Regions from separate parts of the Streptomyces sp. MS06 genome, predicted to be linked through region 1. Evidence: riboswitches for the same ligand, from Rfam matches in the RefSeq annotation. Region 1 holds a riboswitch; each other region holds the start of a gene.
What was found. A riboswitch is a leader RNA that binds a small molecule or an ion and turns the genes downstream of it on or off. The one in region 1 is predicted to bind thiamine pyrophosphate.

Region 1 (5,584 bases):
GGCTCCAGGATGTCCAGCGCCGCCCTGGGCTGCAGCGCCCCGCGCTCGCGCAGCACGTCGCGCAGGGTGCAGCCGGCGACGTACTCCATGGCCAGGTAGACGTACGAACCGTCGGTGCCCTGGTCGAAGACCTGCACCACGTTCGGGTGGGCCAGCCGGGCGACGGACTTCGCCTCCCGGATGAACCGCTCCACGAAGGAGCCGTCCGCCGCGAGCGCCGGGTGCATCACCTTCAGCGCGAGCACGCGGTCCAGGCGGGTGTCCACGGCCCGGTAGACCGTGGCCATCCCGCCGACCGCGATCCGCGCCTCGACGCGGTACCGCCCGTCGAGCAGCCGCCCGACCAGAGGGTCCTCAAGGGTCGTGTCCACGCGGGTGAGTCTACGAGCCGTCACCGACACCCCGTTCCCTTCCACAGGATCGGGGCGGGACTGCAGCCGACCTGTGACGCGCTCCCGAGGGCCCGGAAGACCGCGCGCAGGGCTGCGCGCCCCGGGCGGAGGCCGTGCGCCCCGGCGGAGAGCCGTGCGCCCCGGGCGGAGGGCCGCGTGCTCAGAAGGCCGGCCGCTCCGGATCCAGTACCGCGCGGCCCCGGGCCGGCGACGACGCCTGCGCGAACCACCGCTGCGGGATCCGGCCGGCCCGCCGCGCCAGCCGGCCCGCCTCCACCGCGTGCCGCATCGCCGCGGCCATCGACTCCGGGTCCCGGGCCCGCGTCACCGCGGAGGCGAGCATCACGCCCGCGCACCCCAGCTCCATCGCCAGCGCCGCGTCCGAGGCCGTGCCCGCCCCCGCGTCCAGGATCACCGGCACGCCCGCCTGCTCCACGATGAGCTGGAAGTTGTGCGGATTGCGGATGCCGAGACCGGAGCCGATCGGCGAGCCCAGCGGCATGACCGCCGCGCAGCCGACCTCCTCCAGCCGCCGCGCCAGCACCGGGTCGTCGTTGGTGTAGGGCAGGACCGTGAAACCGTCGTCGACCAGCGTCTCGGCCGCGTCCAGCAGCTCCACCGGATCGGGCAGCAGGGTGCGCTCGTCGGCGACGACCTCCAGCTTCACCAGGTCCGTGCCCAGCGCCTCGCGTGCCAGGCGAGCGGTGAGCACCGCCTCCCCGGCCGTACGGCAGCCCGCGGTGTTCGGCAGCACCCGGATCCCGAGCCGGTCCAGCACCGACAGCACGGATCCGTGCACCGACGGGTCCACCCGCCGCATCGCCACCGTCGTCAGCTCCGTGCCGGACGCCACCAGCGCCCGCTCCAGCACCTCCAGGCTCGGGGCACCGCCGGTGCCCATGATCAGGCGGGACGCGAAGGGCGTACCCCCGACGACGAAGGGATCCTCGGCCACGGGTCAGCCTCCTTGGACTGCGGTCAGGACCTCGACGCGGTCGCCTTCGGCGAGGCGGGCCGACGGCCACTGCGCGCGCGGGACGACGGTCTCGTTGAGAGCGGCGGCGACGCCGGACGGGGCCCCGGTCAGGGACCGGACGACCGAGTCGAGGGCGGTGCCCTCGGCGACCTCGCGCGGCGCACCGTTGACGGAGATGTTCACGCGGCCCGCTCCACCGGGGCGAACCGCCGCGGGCTGAACGCCCGCGCCTCCTCCGGCAGCCCCCCGGTGACCAGGGCGTGCGCCAGTACCTCGCCGGTGACCGGGGTCAGCAGCACGCCGTTGCGGTGGTGACCGGTGGCCAGCAGCAGCCCGTCCAGGGCGGTCGGCCCGAGCAGCGGCGCGTTGTCCGGGGAACCGGGGCGCAGCCCGGCCCGCGTCTCGGTCAGCGGCAGCTCCGTCAGCCCCGGCACCAGCTCGTGGGCGTCGCGCAGCAGCTCGTACACGCCGCCCGCGGTCACCGTGGTGTCCCAGCCCAGCTCCTCACTGGTCGCGCCCACCACCAGCTCGCCGTTCTCCCGCGGCACCAGGTAGACCTGGCTGCCGCGCACCACCGCGCGCACGGTGCGACTGAGGAAGGGCGCGTACCGCTGCGGCACGCTCAGCCGCAGCACCTGCCCCTTCACCGGCCTGACCGGCGGAAGCACGTCGTCCGGCACGCCCGCCAGCCGCCCGCTCCAGCTTCCCGCGGCGAGCACCACCTGCCCGGCGCCGAGCACCGCGCCCGAGCGGGTGACCACGCCGGTGGCCCGGTCCCCGGCCACCGTGAGCCGTTCGGCCCGCTCCCGGTGCAGCACCACGCCGGCCCGCCCGCAGGCCGCGAGCAGCGCGGCCGCGAGCCGGCGCGGGTCGATCTGGTGGTCCCCGTCGACGCGGAGCCCGCCGCGCACGCCCGGCGCGAGCATCGGCTCCAGCCGGCGGCAGTCCCGACCGGACAGCCACTGCGAGTCGAGCCCGGACTGCCGCTGCAGGGCGTGCAGTTCGCGCAGCTCGGCCCGGTCGTCGGAGTCCAGAGCCACGGCGAGCGTGCCGCAGCGGCGGTAGCCGAGGTCCTGCCCGGTGAGGTCGGTGAGTTCGGCCGCGAAGCCCGGGTAGCGGCGGGCCGACGCCAGGTTCAGGCCGAGCAGTGTCTGCTCGCCGTGGTGCAGCTCCGTGACGGCGGCCAGCATCCCGGCGGCCACCTGTGCGGCGCCGCCGCCGGGGTCCGGGTCCACCACCGCGGCGGCGAGTCCGCGCTGGGCGGCCCGCCAGGCCGTCACCAGCCCGATGATCCCGCCCCCGATGACGAGGACGTCAGGTGTACGCGTGGGCGACATGGGCGTCCAGCCCCTCCCTTCGCCGGCATGACCCGGATCAGGTTCGTACGGTCGGAGGCCGCCAGCCTCCCTCTCAGCCCGGTGCGTCCGGGCTCCCGCGAGTGCTTTACGGTGGCCACCCTAGCCCGCCCGGACCGTGCCTGTAAGGGAGCCTCGCACCATGGCCCGATCGCTCGACGGCCTCGTCCTCGCCCCGGTGGCCGACCAGGCCCCCGGCCAGGTCGGCGCCGCTACCCGGTTCGCCTACCACGAGCAGGACGGCGGGATCTGGGCCGAGTACGCGGGCGGCGATGTCGTACGCGGCCGTCTGGTGGGTATCCGGGAGGGGGACCGGCTGGACTTCCGGTACGTGCAGCTCACCCGCGACGGTACGACGTCCGCCGGGCACTGCGTGGCCACCGTCCTCGAGCTGCCGGACGGGCGGGTGCGGCTGGAGGAGGACTGGGAGTGGGAGTCCCGGGAGGGCAGCGGGACGAGCGTGGTGGAGCAGGTCGCGGACGACGACGGCGGACCGGTGGGAAGCCGGCTGACTAGGGTGATCAGGTGAGTGAGCGGACGCAGCGGCGGGCCACGGCCCCGGCCGCGGGGCGGGTGGTCGTGGTCGGCGCCGGCATGGCCGGGGTGCAGACCGCGGTCGCACTGCGCGAGCACGGGTTCACCGGCTCGGTGACCCTGGTGGGAGCCGAACCCCACCAGCCCTACGACCGGCCCCCGCTGTCCAAGGCGGTCCTGCTCGGCACCGCCGAGCACTCCGCCTTCGACGTCGACTTCGACGGACTCGGCATCGGGCTGGAGCTCGGCCGGGAGGTGCTGGGCCTGCGCCCGGGCGACCACGAACTGGACACCGCCGCCGGGCCCGTGCCCTACGACGTCCTCGTCCTGGCCACCGGCGCGGAGCCGATCCGGCTGCCCGGCACGGACGGCGTACCCGGGGTGCACCTGCTGCGCACCCTCGACGACGCCGAACGACTGCGGCCCGTCCTCGCCCGCCAGCACGACATCGTCGTCGTCGGCGCCGGCTGGATCGGCGCCGAGTTCGCCACCGCGGCCCGCGAGGCCGGCTGCGCGGTCACCGTGGTCGAGGCCGCGGACCGGCCGCTCGCCGGGACCCTGCCGGCAGAGGTCGCCGCCCCGATGGCCGCCTGGTACGCCGACAGCGGGGCCGTGCTGCGCACGCACGCCCGCGTCGAGCACGTCGAGCCCGGGGCGGTGGTGCTCGACGACGGCACCCGGATCCCCGCGGGCGCCGTCGTCGTCGGCGTCGGAGCCCGGCCCGCGACCGGCTGGCTGGCCGGTTCCGGCGTCGAGCTCGGCGCCCGCGGCGAGGTGGTCGCCGACGCCCACCTGCGCACCTCCGCATCCGACGTGTACGCCGTCGGCGACTGCGCCTCCTTCCCGTCCGCCCGCTACGGGGAGCGCCTGCTGGTCCACCACTGGGACAACGCCCTCCAGGGCCCGCGCGTGGTCGCCGCGAACATCGTCGGCTCGGCCACCGGGCAGCCCGACGCGGTCTACGACCCGGTGCCGTACTTCTGGTCCGAGCAGTTCGGCCGCTTCGTGCAGTACGCCGGGCACCACGCCCGTGCCGACCGCACCGTCTGGCGGGGCGCCCCCTCCGGGCCGGCGTGGACGGTGTGCTGGCTGCGTGAGGGGAGGCTGGTCGCCCTGCTGGCCGTCGGCCGTCCGCGGGACCTGGCCCAGGGGCGCCGGCTGATCGGCGCGGGCACCGCGATGGACCCCGAACTGCTCGCCGACCCGGCCAGACCGCTGAAGGCGGCCACCGTCGGCTGACCGCGGCGGCCCCACCGGCGCGGCCGCCGCGGCCGGGGCTGACTACCGACTGTCGGTGCCAGATGGCAGGCTTGGTCATGTGACCGAGATTGACGCTAAGACCGATGCTCTCGTCCCCGGCTGGCTCACCCTCCCCGACATCGCCGAACAGTTCGGCGTCGAGGTGACGCGCGTGCGGCAGCTCGTCAAGGAGGGCCAGCTCATCGCCGTACGCCGGGGCGAGAACCGGGCGCTCCACGTCCCCGCCGCCTTCATCGACGGGGACAAGGTCGTCAAGGGCCTGTCCGGGACCCTGACCCTGCTGCGGGACGACGGCTTCACGGTCGAGGAAATGCTGGAGTGGCTGTTCACTCCCGACCCGAGCCTGCCCGGCACCCCCGCGCAGGCGCTCGGCGAGAACCGCGGCACGGAGGTGAAGCGCCGCGCTCAGGCGCTCGCCGTCTGACCCGCACCCGCCCCACCGCCCATCCGCACACCGTCCGGCGTACGGGCCGCGGCCTGCGCCGCGGCCGCCGTCCGCCGCGCCCCGTCGCGGCCCGTACGCCGCCGACCCGGCACCCACCACGGGGGAACCACCCATGTCAGACAAGGCCGCCACCGCCGCCACCGCCCGCCTCGCCGACGCCCGGCTCTACCTGTGCACCGACGCCCGCAGGCGCCAGGGCGACCTTCCGGAGTTCCTGGACGCGGTACTGGCGGGCGGCGTGGACATCGTGCAACTGCGCGACAAGGGCATGGAAGCCGCCGAGGAACTGGAGTACCTGAAGGTCTTCGCCGAGGCCTGCGCCCGGCACGGCCGGCTGCTCGCGGTGAACGACCGCGCGGACGTCGCCCACGCCGCCGGCGCCGACGTGCTCCACCTGGGCCAGGGCGACCTGCCGGTGCCGGCCGCCCGCAGGATCCTGGGCGGGGAGGCCCTCGTCGGCCGCTCCACGCACTCCGAGGCGGAGGCCGCGGCGGCCGCCGTGCAGGACGGTGTGGACTACTTCTGCACCGGCCCCTGCTGGCCGACCCCCACCAAGCCGGGCCGCCCCGCCCCCGGCCTGGACCTGGTCCGGTACACCGCGGGCCTGGGCACCGACCGCCCC
Region 2 (5,584 bases), on a different contig from region 1:
CCCGTAAAGAAGAGGATTCAAATACTGGAGAATGGGTCCGATGTCGTTGAAGCCGCAGTCGAGGAGATGGACATCGAATGGCTGAGGAAGCTAGAGGGTGCAGCACTGGAAAGGCCGTTCAGTCAATCTTCTGCCACGATCAAAGTGATCCTGAAGACTCTCAGGAAGCATAAGGAGTATGGGAATTTTGATCGATGGCTTGCCTTTGCGGAGAAACTCTCCCACGTTGCAGACGCGCTGGGCAGGTACTTCCGCGATGCTGTAAAAGAAGATCCGCGCAGAATGGGTGCCTACTGCGATTGGTATAGCGGCTACCGTGCAACCGAGTGGGCGGCAATCCACTGGTCGTCTGCTCAGTTCGCCTTGGCTATCCCCAGTTCTAATCGGCTGCCAGCATATCGGGAAGTGATGGCGGAATGGCTGGAAAAGGGTTCTGACCTGCATCAAATCTCAGTGGCGGCCCAACGCTTGGCTCAGATTGACCCCACCGCGACTAAGGACATCATTCGTAGACGTCTGGATGATGAGGCGCGACCTATTTTTCAGAGAATCTATGCTTTGGCTCTAATGAATGCGCGAGATGAGAGGTTGCTGATTTCGCGTACCATCAAGCAGGATGCCAGCAACGTAGTGACTCGGGAATGGTTGGAAGCCAACAACTATTCGACTCCCAAAGTCTCTGCGGACTATGACTCGGTTGCCTCCGAATAGCGGGCAAATTCGACGCCCCTGGATCAGCCGACGCACGTTACGTGGGCTGGGTGAACGGAAGGCTGCTGGTGATGCCATAAGCGATTGGGGTGGCGGTGATCACGGCGCACTCGGATCAGGGCTGGGCCGTCCCTGGGCCGTCCGAGGCCGACCAAGGCTGACAGTCGGCACCCACGGGTGACCACCCCCACCCCGCTCTGGCCTGGGCTCCCCGAGTTGATCTGCGACACTAGGAGGGTTATGCCGAAGCCCGGAGAACTCACTTTCGTCGCCCCCCGCGGAGCCAAGAAGCCGCCGCGGCATCTCGCCGACCTCACGCCCGCCGAGCGCAAGGAGGCGGTCGCCGCGATCGGTGAGAAGCCGTTCCGCGCCAAGCAGCTCTCGCAGCACTACTTCGCGCGCTACGCGCACGACCCCGAGCAGTGGACCGACATCCCCGCCGGGGCGCGCGGGAAGCTGCGGGAGGCGCTGCTGCCGGAGCTGATGACGGTGGTCCGGCATCTGTCCACCGACCAGGGCGCGACCCGCAAGACGCTGTGGCGGCTGTTCGACGGCACTCTCGTGGAGTCGGTGCTGATGCGGTACCCGGACCGGGTGACCATGTGCATCAGTTCCCAGGCCGGCTGCGGTATGAACTGCCCCTTCTGCGCCACCGGGCAGGCCGGCCTGGACCGGAACCTGTCCACCGCCGAGATCGTGCACCAGATCGTCGACGGGATGCGGGCCCTGCGGGACGGGGAGGTGCCCGGAGGTCCGGCCCGGCTGTCCAACATCGTCTTCATGGGGATGGGCGAGCCGCTGGCCAACTACAAGCGGGTGGTGGGCGCCGTGCGGGCGCTCACCGACCCGGCGCCCGACGGCCTCGGGCTGTCCCAGCGCGGTATCACCGTGTCGACCGTCGGACTCGTTCCGGCCGTCCACCGGCTGGCCGACGAGGGCCTGAAGTGCCGGCTCGCCATCTCCCTGCACGCGCCGGACGACGAGCTGCGCGACACGCTCGTCCCGGTGAACACGCGGTGGAAGGTGCGCGAGGTGCTGGACGCCGGATTCGAGTACGTCCAGAAGTCCGGCCGCCGGCTGTCCATCGAGTACGCCCTGATCAGGGACATCAACGACCAGGCCTGGCGCGGTGACCGGCTCGGCCGGCTCCTGAAGGGCAAACCGGTGCACGTCAACCTCATCCCGCTCAACCCGACGCCGGGTTCGAAGTGGACCGCTTCCCGACCGGAGGACGAGAAGGCGTTCGTCGACGCCGTCGCCGCGCACGGGGTGCCGGTGACCGTCCGGGACACCCGGGGTCAGGAGATCGACGGGGCCTGCGGCCAGCTCGCGGCCACCGAGCGGTAGCCTGAGCACGGACGACTTCACACCGACACAGCACCACGTCACAGCACCACCGATATCCGCACCACCGATATCAGCATCATCCACACCTGCATATTCCGACAGGGGAGCGCCACAGCGCTGAGAGTGCGGCACCGGCCGCAGACCCTCCGAACCTGGCCCAGGTCATTCTGGGTAGGGAGATCGGTCACCACTCGAGCTGTTGCGCCCTGCCCGGCCCCGGCGGACGGATGCCCGCCGGTTCCGGGCGGGGCCGCGTCTTCTCCTGGTCACCCCAGGAGGAATCAAGTGAGCATCACCAAGAAGGCCACCGCCCTCGCCCTCGGGCTGGGACTGGTCACCGTGCCCGCGCTGACCGCGTGCGGCGCGTCCGACGAGGGGAGCACCCGGGGCGGCGGCTCCCGCACCGTGACTCTCGTCAGCCACGACTCGTGGGCGGCCTCGAAGGACGTCATCGCCGCGTTCGAGAAGCAGTCCGGCTACCAGGTCAAGGTCCTCAAGAGCGGGGACGCCGGGCAGGCCGTCAACAAGGCCCTCCTGACCAAGGACCACCCGCAGGGCGACGTCTTCTTCGGCGTCGACAACACCCTGCTGTCCCGCGCGCTCGACAACGGCCTGTTCCAGCCGTACCGCGCCCAGGGTCTGGACCGGGTGGGCGCGCAGTACCAGCTGGACGCCGACCGGCACCGGGTCACGCCGGTCGACTACGGCGACATCTGCGTCAACTACGACAAGAAGTACTTCGCCGACCACGAGCTGGCCCCGCCCGCCACCTTCGACGACCTGATCAAGCCGGCCTACAAGGATCTCCTGGTCACGGAGAACGCCGCCACCTCCTCACCGGGCCTCGGCTTCCTCCTCGGCACCGCGGCCCGCTACGGCGACGGCAGGTGGCAGGACTACTGGAAGAAGCTGAAGGCCAACGGAGTGCAGGTGGTCGACGGCTGGGAGCAGGCCTACAACGAGGACTTCTCCGGCTCGGCCGGCGGCAAGCAGGCGAAGGCCGACCGGCCGCTCGTGGTGTCCTACGCGTCCTCGCCTCCCGCAGAGGTGATCTACGGCGATCCCAAGCCGTCGACCGCACCCACCGGGGTGGCGAAGGGCACCTGCTTCCGCCAGATCGAGTTCGCCGGCCTGCTGAGCAATGCCGGGAATCCCGAGGGCGGCAAGGCGTTCATCGACTTCCTGCTCACCAAGCGGTTCCAGCAGGACATGCCGCTGAACATGTTCGTCTACCCGGTGGTGGACGGTGTGCAGGTCCCGGCCGAGTTCACGAAGTACGGGCCCCCGGCCGAGGACCCGGAGACGATGACGCCGGCCAGGATCGCCGACCACCGTGACGCGTGGGTCAAGTCGTGGACGTCTCTCGTACTGAAGTGAGGCAAGCGGCCGCGGGCGCCGCACCGCGCCGCGGGAGCGCGGTGCGGCTCGGCCTGACGGTCGTGCCCGTCGCGTTCTTCGCGGTGTTCTTCGCCTACCCCGTCACCGCGATCGTCGTGCGCGGCCTGCGGGTCGACGGGGCCTGGCGGATCGAGCGGCTGTGGCAGGTCGCGGCCGGGTCCGACGTGCGGCACGTGCTGTGGTTCACCACCTGGCAGGCGGCCGCCTCCACCGCGCTCACCCTGCTGGTGGCGCTGCCCGGGGCCTACGTCTTCGCCCGCTTCGCCTTCCCGGGCAAGCAGGTGCTGCGGGCCGTCGTGACGGTGCCGTTCGTGCTGCCGACCGTCGTCGTCGGTTCGGCGTTCCTGGCCCTGGTCGGTCGCGGCGGGCTCCTCGACGACCTCTGGGGCGTCCGCCTGGACACGACGGTGTGGGCGATCCTGCTGGCGCACGTCTTCTTCAACTACGCCGTGGTCGTGCGCACCGTCGGAGGGCTGTGGGCGCAGTTGGACCCGGGGCAGGAGGAGGCGGCGCGGATGCTCGGCGCCTCGCGGTTCGCGGCCTGGCGGACGGTCACCCTTCCGGCGCTGGCGCCCGCCGTGGCCGCCGCCGCCCTGATGGTCTTCCTGTTCACCTTCACCTCGTTCGGGGTCGTGCAGATCCTGGGCGGCCCGACCTTCTCCACGCTGGAGGTGGAGATCTACCGGCAGACCTCCCAGCTCTTCGACCTGTCCGCGGCCGCCGTGCTCACCCTCCTGCAGTTCGCCGCCGTCGGCGCGATACTCGCCGTGCACGCCAGGACCGTCCGGCGGCGCGAGGGCGCGCTGCGCCTGGTCGACGCCGCGGGCACGGCCCGCCGCCCGCGCGGGGCCGGGCAGTGGGCGCTGCTGGGCGGTGTGCTGGCCACCGTGGGGGTGTTGCTGGTGCTGCCGCTGGCCGTGCTGGTGCAGAGGTCGCTGGCGGTGCCCGGCCTGGGTTCCTACCGGGCGCTCGGCTCGGACGCCGGCGGGGTGTTCCTGGTGCCGCCGATCGACGCGATCGGCAACTCGCTGGAGTACGCGGCGGCCGCGACGGCCATCGCGGTGCTGGTCGGAGGTCTGGCCGCCACGGCGCTGACCCGCAGGGACGCCGGACGGCTGCTGCGCACCTTCGACGCGCTGCTGATGCTGCCGCTCGGGGTGTCCGCGGTGACCGTCGGCTTCGGATTCCTGATCGCCCTGGACGAGCCGCCGCTGGACCTGCGCACCTCCTGGATCCTGGTGCCGCTCGCGCAGGCGCTGGTGGGGGTGCCGTTCGTGGTGCGGATCATGCTGCCGGTGCTGCGGGCGGTGGACGTACGGCTGCGGGAGGCGGCGGCGGTGCTGGGGGCGTCGCCGTGGCGGGTGTGGCGTGAGGTGGATCTGCCGCTGGTGCGGCGGGCGCTGCTGATCGCGGCCGGGTTCGCCTTCGCGGTGTCGCTGGGCGAGTTCGGGGCGACCGTGTTCCTGGCACGGCCGGACAATCCGACGCTGCCGGTGGCGGTCGCCCGGTTGCTGGGACGGCCCGGTGCCGTCAACTACGGTCAGGCGATGGCCCTGTCGACGATTCTGATGCTGGTGTGCGCGGCGGCCCTGCTGGTGCTGGAGCGGCTGCGCGGCGGGGAAGGGACGGGGGAGTTCTAGATGCTGCTGAGCCTGCGGGCCGCGACCGTGCGCTTCGGCGAGCGGGACGTGCTCGACGCCGTCGACCTGGACGTCGCCGAGCACGAGGTGGTGTGCGTGCTCGGGCCGAGCGGCAGCGGCAAGTCGACGCTGCTTCGCTCGGTGGCCGGGCTCCAGCCGCTGCACTCCGGTCGGGTGCTGCTGGACGGGCGGGACCAGGCGGCGGTGCCCGCGCACCGGCGTGGCGTCGGGTTGATGTTCCAGGACCACCAGCTCTTCCCGCAGCGGGACGTGGCCGGGAACGTGGCGTTCGGGCTGCGGATGCGCGGGGCGTCGAAGGCGGAGCAGTTCGCCCAGGTGAGCGAGCTGCTGGACCTGGTGGGCCTGCCGGACGCCGGTTCCCGGCCGGTGGCGGCGCTGTCGGGTGGGGAGCAGCAGCGGGTGGCGCTGGCCCGTGCGCTCGCCCCGCGGCCCCGGCTGCTGATGCTGGACGAGCCGCTGGGGCAGCT
Region 3 (5,584 bases), on a different contig from region 1:
CCGCTCCGTGATGCTTTGGCTGATCTTCATCGAGCAGAACTTCGGCCCGCACATGGAGCAGAAGTGAGCCGTCTTGGCGGGCTCAGCCGGCAGGGTCTCGTCATGGAACTCCCGTGCCGTGTCCGGGTCCAGGGCGAGGTTGAACTGGTCCTCCCAGCGGAACTCGAAGCGCGCGTCGGACAGCGCGTCGTCCCACTCCTGCGCACCCGGGTGTCCCTTGGCGAGGTCGGCGGCGTGCGCGGCGATCTTGTAGGTGATGACGCCCGTCTTGACGTCGTCCCGGTTGGGCAGGCCGAGATGCTCCTTGGGCGTGACGTAGCAGAGCATGGCCGTACCCCACCAGGCGATCATCGCGGCACCGATGCCGGAGGTGATGTGGTCGTAGGCCGGAGCGACGTCCGTCGTCAGCGGACCGAGCGTGTAGAACGGAGCTTCGTCGCAGATCTCCTGCTGGAGGTCGATGTTCTCCTTGATCTTGTGCATCGGGACGTGCCCCGGGCCCTCGATCATGGTCTGCACGTGGAAGCGCCTGGCGATGCGGTTGAGCTCCCCGAGCGTGCGCAACTCCGCGAACTGCGCCTCGTCGTTGGCGTCCGCGATGGAACCCGGCCGCAGCCCGTCGCCGAGGGAGTACGTGACGTCGTAGGCGGCGAGGATCTCGCAGAGCTCCTCGAAGTTCTCGTACAGGAACGACTCCTTGTGGTGCGCCAGGCACCAAGCCGCCATGATCGATCCGCCTCGCGAGACGATGCCCGTCTTCCGCTGCGCGGTGAGCGGTACGTAGGGGAGGCGGACGCCCGCGTGGACGGTCATGTAGTCCACGCCCTGCTCGGCCTGCTCGATGACGGTGTCCTTGTAGATCTCCCAGGTCAGCTCTTCGGCTTTTCCGTCGACCTTCTCCAGCGCCTGATAGAGCGGCACGGTGCCGATCGGTACGGGAGAGTTGCGCAGCACCCACTCGCGCGTGGTGTGGATGTTGCGCCCCGTGGACAGGTCCATCACCGTGTCAGCGCCCCAGCGTGTCGCCCACGTCATCTTCTCGACCTCCTCCTCGATGGAGGAGGTCACAGCCGAGTTGCCGATGTTCGCGTTGACCTTCACCAGGAACCGCTTGCCGATGATCATCGGCTCGATCTCCGGGTGGTTGACGTTCACCGGAAGTACCGCCCGGCCGGCGGCGATCTCCTCCCGGACGACCTCGGGGGACACGTTCTCCCGGACGGCCACGAACTCCATCTCCGGCGTGATCTCCCCTCGCCTGGCATAGGCGAGCTGCGTCACCGGCGCTCCGTCACGGCTGCGACGCGGCTGACGCGGACGTCCCGGGAAGACGGCGTCGAGGTTGCGCAGACCGCCCCGCGGCGCGGTGTGCTTGATCCCGTCGTCCTCAGGACGGACCGGGCGGCCCGCGTACTCCTCGGTGTCGCCGCGGGCGATGATCCAGTTCTCCCGCAGCGGGACCAGGCCCCTGCGGACATCGGTGTCGACGAGTGGATCGGTGTACGGCCCCGATGTGTCGTACAGCGTGACGGATTGCCCGTTGGTGAGGTGCACTTGGCGGACCGGCACCCGGAGGTCGGGGCGCGAGCCCTCGACGTATCCCTTGTGCCAGCCGATGGACTTCCCGGCCCCCGTATCGGCCGATCCCTCGGCCGCTATCTGAGCGGAGGCAGGCGTGCGTGCGTCCTTGTCGGTCATGAGACCTACTCCCTACGCCGGCATTACCCGGTAACAGGTTCGGCGGTCGACGCAGCGGCCACCGTCTTCGAGATTTCGGTGGAACATCGCTCGTTCCACGTGAAACATCGCAAAGACGGACGTCAGCGCCCTCTCAGCCCGGTGCTCCGAGCTCCCGCGTGTGCAAAGGTGCCTCCACGCTAGCGTCATTTCGGGCGCGGTGAACAGAGGGCCCCCTTTGTTCTTGCGATGATCGCTCGGTGACCACGACTCGTCAGCATGCGTATCCGCCACCGGGACCACAGCCGGGTCCGGACTCGGAGGACCGGACCCCGGATGTCGGAGACGACCACGGACACGGGCACGGGGAGGGCCACCAACACGGTCCAGCGCAAGGGCACGGGCACGGGCACGGGCACGGGCACGGGCACGGGCACGGCCACGGTCCGGCCGCTCCCGTCTCCCGGCACCTGCGCAAGGTCATCGCGGCCGTCCTGGTGCCGTTCGCCGCGGCCGTGGTCGTCGGTCTGGTGGTGCTGTGGCCCGCAGGTGCTCCGCCGCACCAGCGCACCGGCGTGGGATTCGACCGGCAGACCCAGCAGGCGACGGTCACCAGGGTGGACGGGGTGAGCTGCGCGTCCGTCCACGCCGCGGGAGCAGGAGCCCCGGACGGCACGGCCGACGCCGGAGGCGACTCGACCCGGCAGGAAGGGGGCAACGCCTGCCGGAAGGCGACCATCCGGGTGGACACCGGCAAGGACAAGGGCCGCACGTTCACCGAGATCGTCCAGCCGGACCAGTCACGGCAACTGCACAGTGGCGAGAGGGTCGTGGTCGCCTACGAGCCCTCGGCGCCCAAGGACCTGCAGTACTCGGTCGCCGACGTCGACCGCCGGTTCCCGATGGCCCTGCTCGCCGGAGTCTTCGCGCTCGCTGTCGTGATCGTCGGCCGGATGCGCGGGGTGATGGCGCTCGTCGCGCTGGCCATCAGCTTCCTGCTGCTGAACTTCTTCATTCTGCCCGCCATCCTCGAGGGGGCGAACCCGTTGGTGGTGGCGGTGGTCGGATCGAGCGCCATCATGCTGATCGCGCTCTACCTCAGCCACGGGTTGTCCGCGCGGACGTCGGTGGCGGTACTCGGAACCCTGATCTCACTGCTGCTGACCGGGCTGGTCGGTGCCGTGTTCATCGGCTGGGCCGCACTCACCGGCAACACCGACGACAACACGGGCCTGATCCACGGACTCTATCCCTCCATCGACATGAGCGGTCTGCTGCTGGCCGGGGTCATCATCGGCTCGCTCGGCGTCCTCGACGACGTGACGGTCACGCAGACCTCGGCGGTGTGGGAACTGCACGAGGCGAATCCGTCGATGGGATGGCGCGGGCTGTACCGCTCGGCCATCCGCATCGGACGCGACCACATCGCCTCCGTCGTCAACACGCTGGTCCTGGCCTACGCGGGCGCCGCCCTGCCACTGCTGCTGCTCTTCTCGATCGCGCAGAGCAGCGTGGGGACGGTCGCCGGCAGCGAGTTGGTCGCCGAGGAGATCGTGCGCACACTGGTCGGCTCGATCGGTCTGGTCGCCTCCGTGCCGGTCACCACCGTTCTGGCGGCCCTGGTGGTGGCAGCCGACCGCACCCGACCGGTGTCGGCCGGAGCGGGCACGGGCGCGGGCCGGCCGGCGGGTTCACACCCGCCGGCCGCCCTGGCCCGTGGCGGTCGGGGGCGGCGGCGCAAACCCTGACCGGTCGGCCGTCCGCCTGTCGAGCGGTCTGCCCTCGCACCCGGCGCCTGACGACCGGGACGGCTCCGGGGCACTTCCGCATCCCCGGCGTGGCGTCGGCACGGGAGGGCGGAGCGGCCGGCCCGTCCAGGCGGCAGGGCTACGGCTTCACCATCTTGAAGAAGCGTTCCTGCACTCCGGCGACGATGGCGCGGACCGCCTCTGCCGCATGTCCGGCATGCCTCAGCCCGCGTTCTGCTCCTCCGCCAGAATGCGGCCGAGGGCTTCGTCGAGATGGGCGTCGAAGTCGGCGAGGGCGCCCTCCTGCCCCAGCGGCACGAGCTTGTCGGTGCGGTCGAGGAAGGCGAGCAGCGGCGCGGCCGACGAGCGGAACAGCGCATGGTCGCACCCCACCTGGAGCCGGATCAGGACCTCGCCGAGGACGTCCGGTTCGGCGGGTGCGACCTGTACGTCGCCTTCGCCGCACGGCCCGGCGACGCCGTCGATCAGCAGCTCACGACCGAAGGCCCAGGTCACCGGCGCGTCACCGGGCAAGTGAAAGGTCAGCCGCACGGCGTAGGGATCGCGGGTCTCGTAACGCAGTTCCACCGGGATCCGAAAGGAGAGCTCCTCGGACACGAGGAAGCTCATCATGACCTCTGCCTGCACTGCCTCTGCGGACCCGCTCATCGCTTACCCCGTCTTCACTGTCGGCTGGCCGGGAATGACCCCTTGACACTGACGACATTTTGCTCAAAGTGTTCGCTAGATCACAAGGAGTAAGTTTTCAGATGCTGATAGAGATCGCCAGCGTGCCCAGCAGTCGCCCCACCTCGTCGTGCAACCGCCGCGCCGCAGGCAGCAGCCGGTCGGCCCGCTGAACGGGGAGCGAGAGGGCGAACGTCGCGGCGCTGGCCCCCGCGGTGACCGGGATGGCGGCGCAGACCGTCCCCAGCGCGTACTCCTGCCGCTCGAGCACCGGCTCCATCCGCCCCAACCGCTCCAGTCGCCTCAGCAGGGCGCCCCCGTCGGAGACGGTGTAGGGGGTGAGGGACTGCGGCGGATAGCGCTCCAGATGGTCACGTCGGGCCCCGTCGTCCAGTTGGGAGAGCAGACACTGACCGACGGCGTGCGCGTGACCGGTCTGCCGGAAGTCGGCCCATTCCTCGACCGCCGCATTGCCCGGGGTGTCCGAGACGCACATGACATGGATCTCGCCCTCCCGGTAGAGCGCGTAGTACACGGGCACACCGATCACATCACGCCAGTGTCCGACCATCTCCACGATCGTGCTGCGACGTTTCTGCGCCGCTGTACTACTGCCCAGCCGCTCGGCCGACTCACCCAGGAAGAACAGCCCCTTCTCCCGGCGCAGATAGCCTTCGTGCGCCAGCGTCCGGAGCAGGTGGTAGGCCGTGGGAAGGGCGAGCCCGGTCTCGCGGGCCAGCTGTTTGGCGGGAGCGCCGTAGGCGTGCTCGGCAACCGCCTCCAGCAGACGCATCGCACGCTGCACGGAACCGATCAGAGTGGTGGCGGGACCGGCCGGGCCGACAGCGCCGCAGGATGCCGGCCGCTGGAGCGGAGGCGCGACAGGACGGGTCTGCGCCGCCGGCGGGCGCAGGTCCGCGGGTGCGGTGTCAACCGTGACCAAGGATGGCTCCGAAGCGCGAGGGGAGCCCGTGCCGGGGAAACACGGGTGCGGGATGGGCGCCGCGCGCGGGGGTTCCGCGCGGAGTTCCGGACTTTAACCTTCCGTCACCACGGAAGCACAGAATGTCCGGAAAACTTCCCTCGGCCGAGGGAACAGGTGGCCCGTCCGCAACGATCGCCGGTCACCCGGCGCGCTCACCAGTCGTTACGTGAGGACGAACTCGCCGTGAACTTCCGGACCACGTAGATCAGGCCACCGACCAGCGCGACGAACACCAGCGCCTTGAAGAGCAGGCTGATCACGATGCCCAGCACTGTGACTATCAGGCCACCGAACACGACCAGAGCGATGACCGGCACCGCGATCCACTTCACCCACCACGGGAGCCCCGCGAAGATCTCCTGCATCGTCCTCGCCTCAACCTCTCCGCCCGTCCTGGTCCGGGCCGTCGAACCCGGTGCGTGCCGGGGATCGTTGCTGTCCTGCTTCGATGCTAGGGCGCGCGGGAGCGGGACGGGCGCTCTCCGTC

Region 2: linked by a shared signal. The riboswitch ahead of ACL02U_RS08060 (thiamine ABC transporter substrate binding subunit) and the one ahead of thiO (glycine oxidase ThiO) in region 1 are both predicted to bind thiamine pyrophosphate.
Region 3: linked by a shared signal. The riboswitch ahead of thiC (phosphomethylpyrimidine synthase ThiC) and the one ahead of thiO (glycine oxidase ThiO) in region 1 are both predicted to bind thiamine pyrophosphate.

The regions. Positions count from the first base shown of each region.
Region 1 covers NZ_JBJZOJ010000009.1:26,342-31,925, forward strand. The annotation lists gene pknB (Stk1 family PASTA domain-containing Ser/Thr kinase) at 1-371, opposite strand, end outside; gene ACL02U_RS06455 (thiazole synthase) at 553-1,347, opposite strand; gene thiS (sulfur carrier protein ThiS) at 1,351-1,551, opposite strand; gene thiO (glycine oxidase ThiO) at 1,548-2,705, opposite strand; TPP riboswitch at 2,703-2,814, opposite strand; gene ACL02U_RS06470 (hypothetical protein) at 2,866-3,252, shown strand; gene ACL02U_RS06475 (NAD(P)/FAD-dependent oxidoreductase) at 3,297-4,496, shown strand; gene ACL02U_RS06480 (Rv2175c family DNA-binding protein) at 4,576-4,941, shown strand; gene thiE (thiamine phosphate synthase) at 5,075-5,584, shown strand, end outside.
Region 2 covers NZ_JBJZOJ010000011.1:91,702-97,285, forward strand. The annotation lists gene ACL02U_RS08050 (reverse transcriptase domain-containing protein) at 1-711, shown strand, start outside; gene rlmN (23S rRNA (adenine(2503)-C(2))-methyltransferase RlmN) at 952-2,058, shown strand; TPP riboswitch at 2,149-2,254, shown strand; gene ACL02U_RS08060 (thiamine ABC transporter substrate binding subunit) at 2,344-3,435, shown strand; gene ACL02U_RS08065 (ABC transporter permease) at 3,411-5,096, shown strand; gene ACL02U_RS08070 (ABC transporter ATP-binding protein) at 5,097-5,584, shown strand, end outside.
Region 3 covers NZ_JBJZOJ010000002.1:2,471-8,054, reverse strand. The annotation lists gene thiC (phosphomethylpyrimidine synthase ThiC) at 1-1,698, opposite strand, end outside; TPP riboswitch at 1,691-1,866, opposite strand; gene ACL02U_RS01070 (YibE/F family protein) at 1,938-3,425, shown strand; gene ACL02U_RS01065 (SsgA family sporulation/cell division regulator) at 3,648-4,094, opposite strand; gene ACL02U_RS01060 (helix-turn-helix domain-containing protein) at 4,192-4,917, opposite strand; gene ACL02U_RS01055 (DUF5326 family protein) at 5,250-5,462, opposite strand.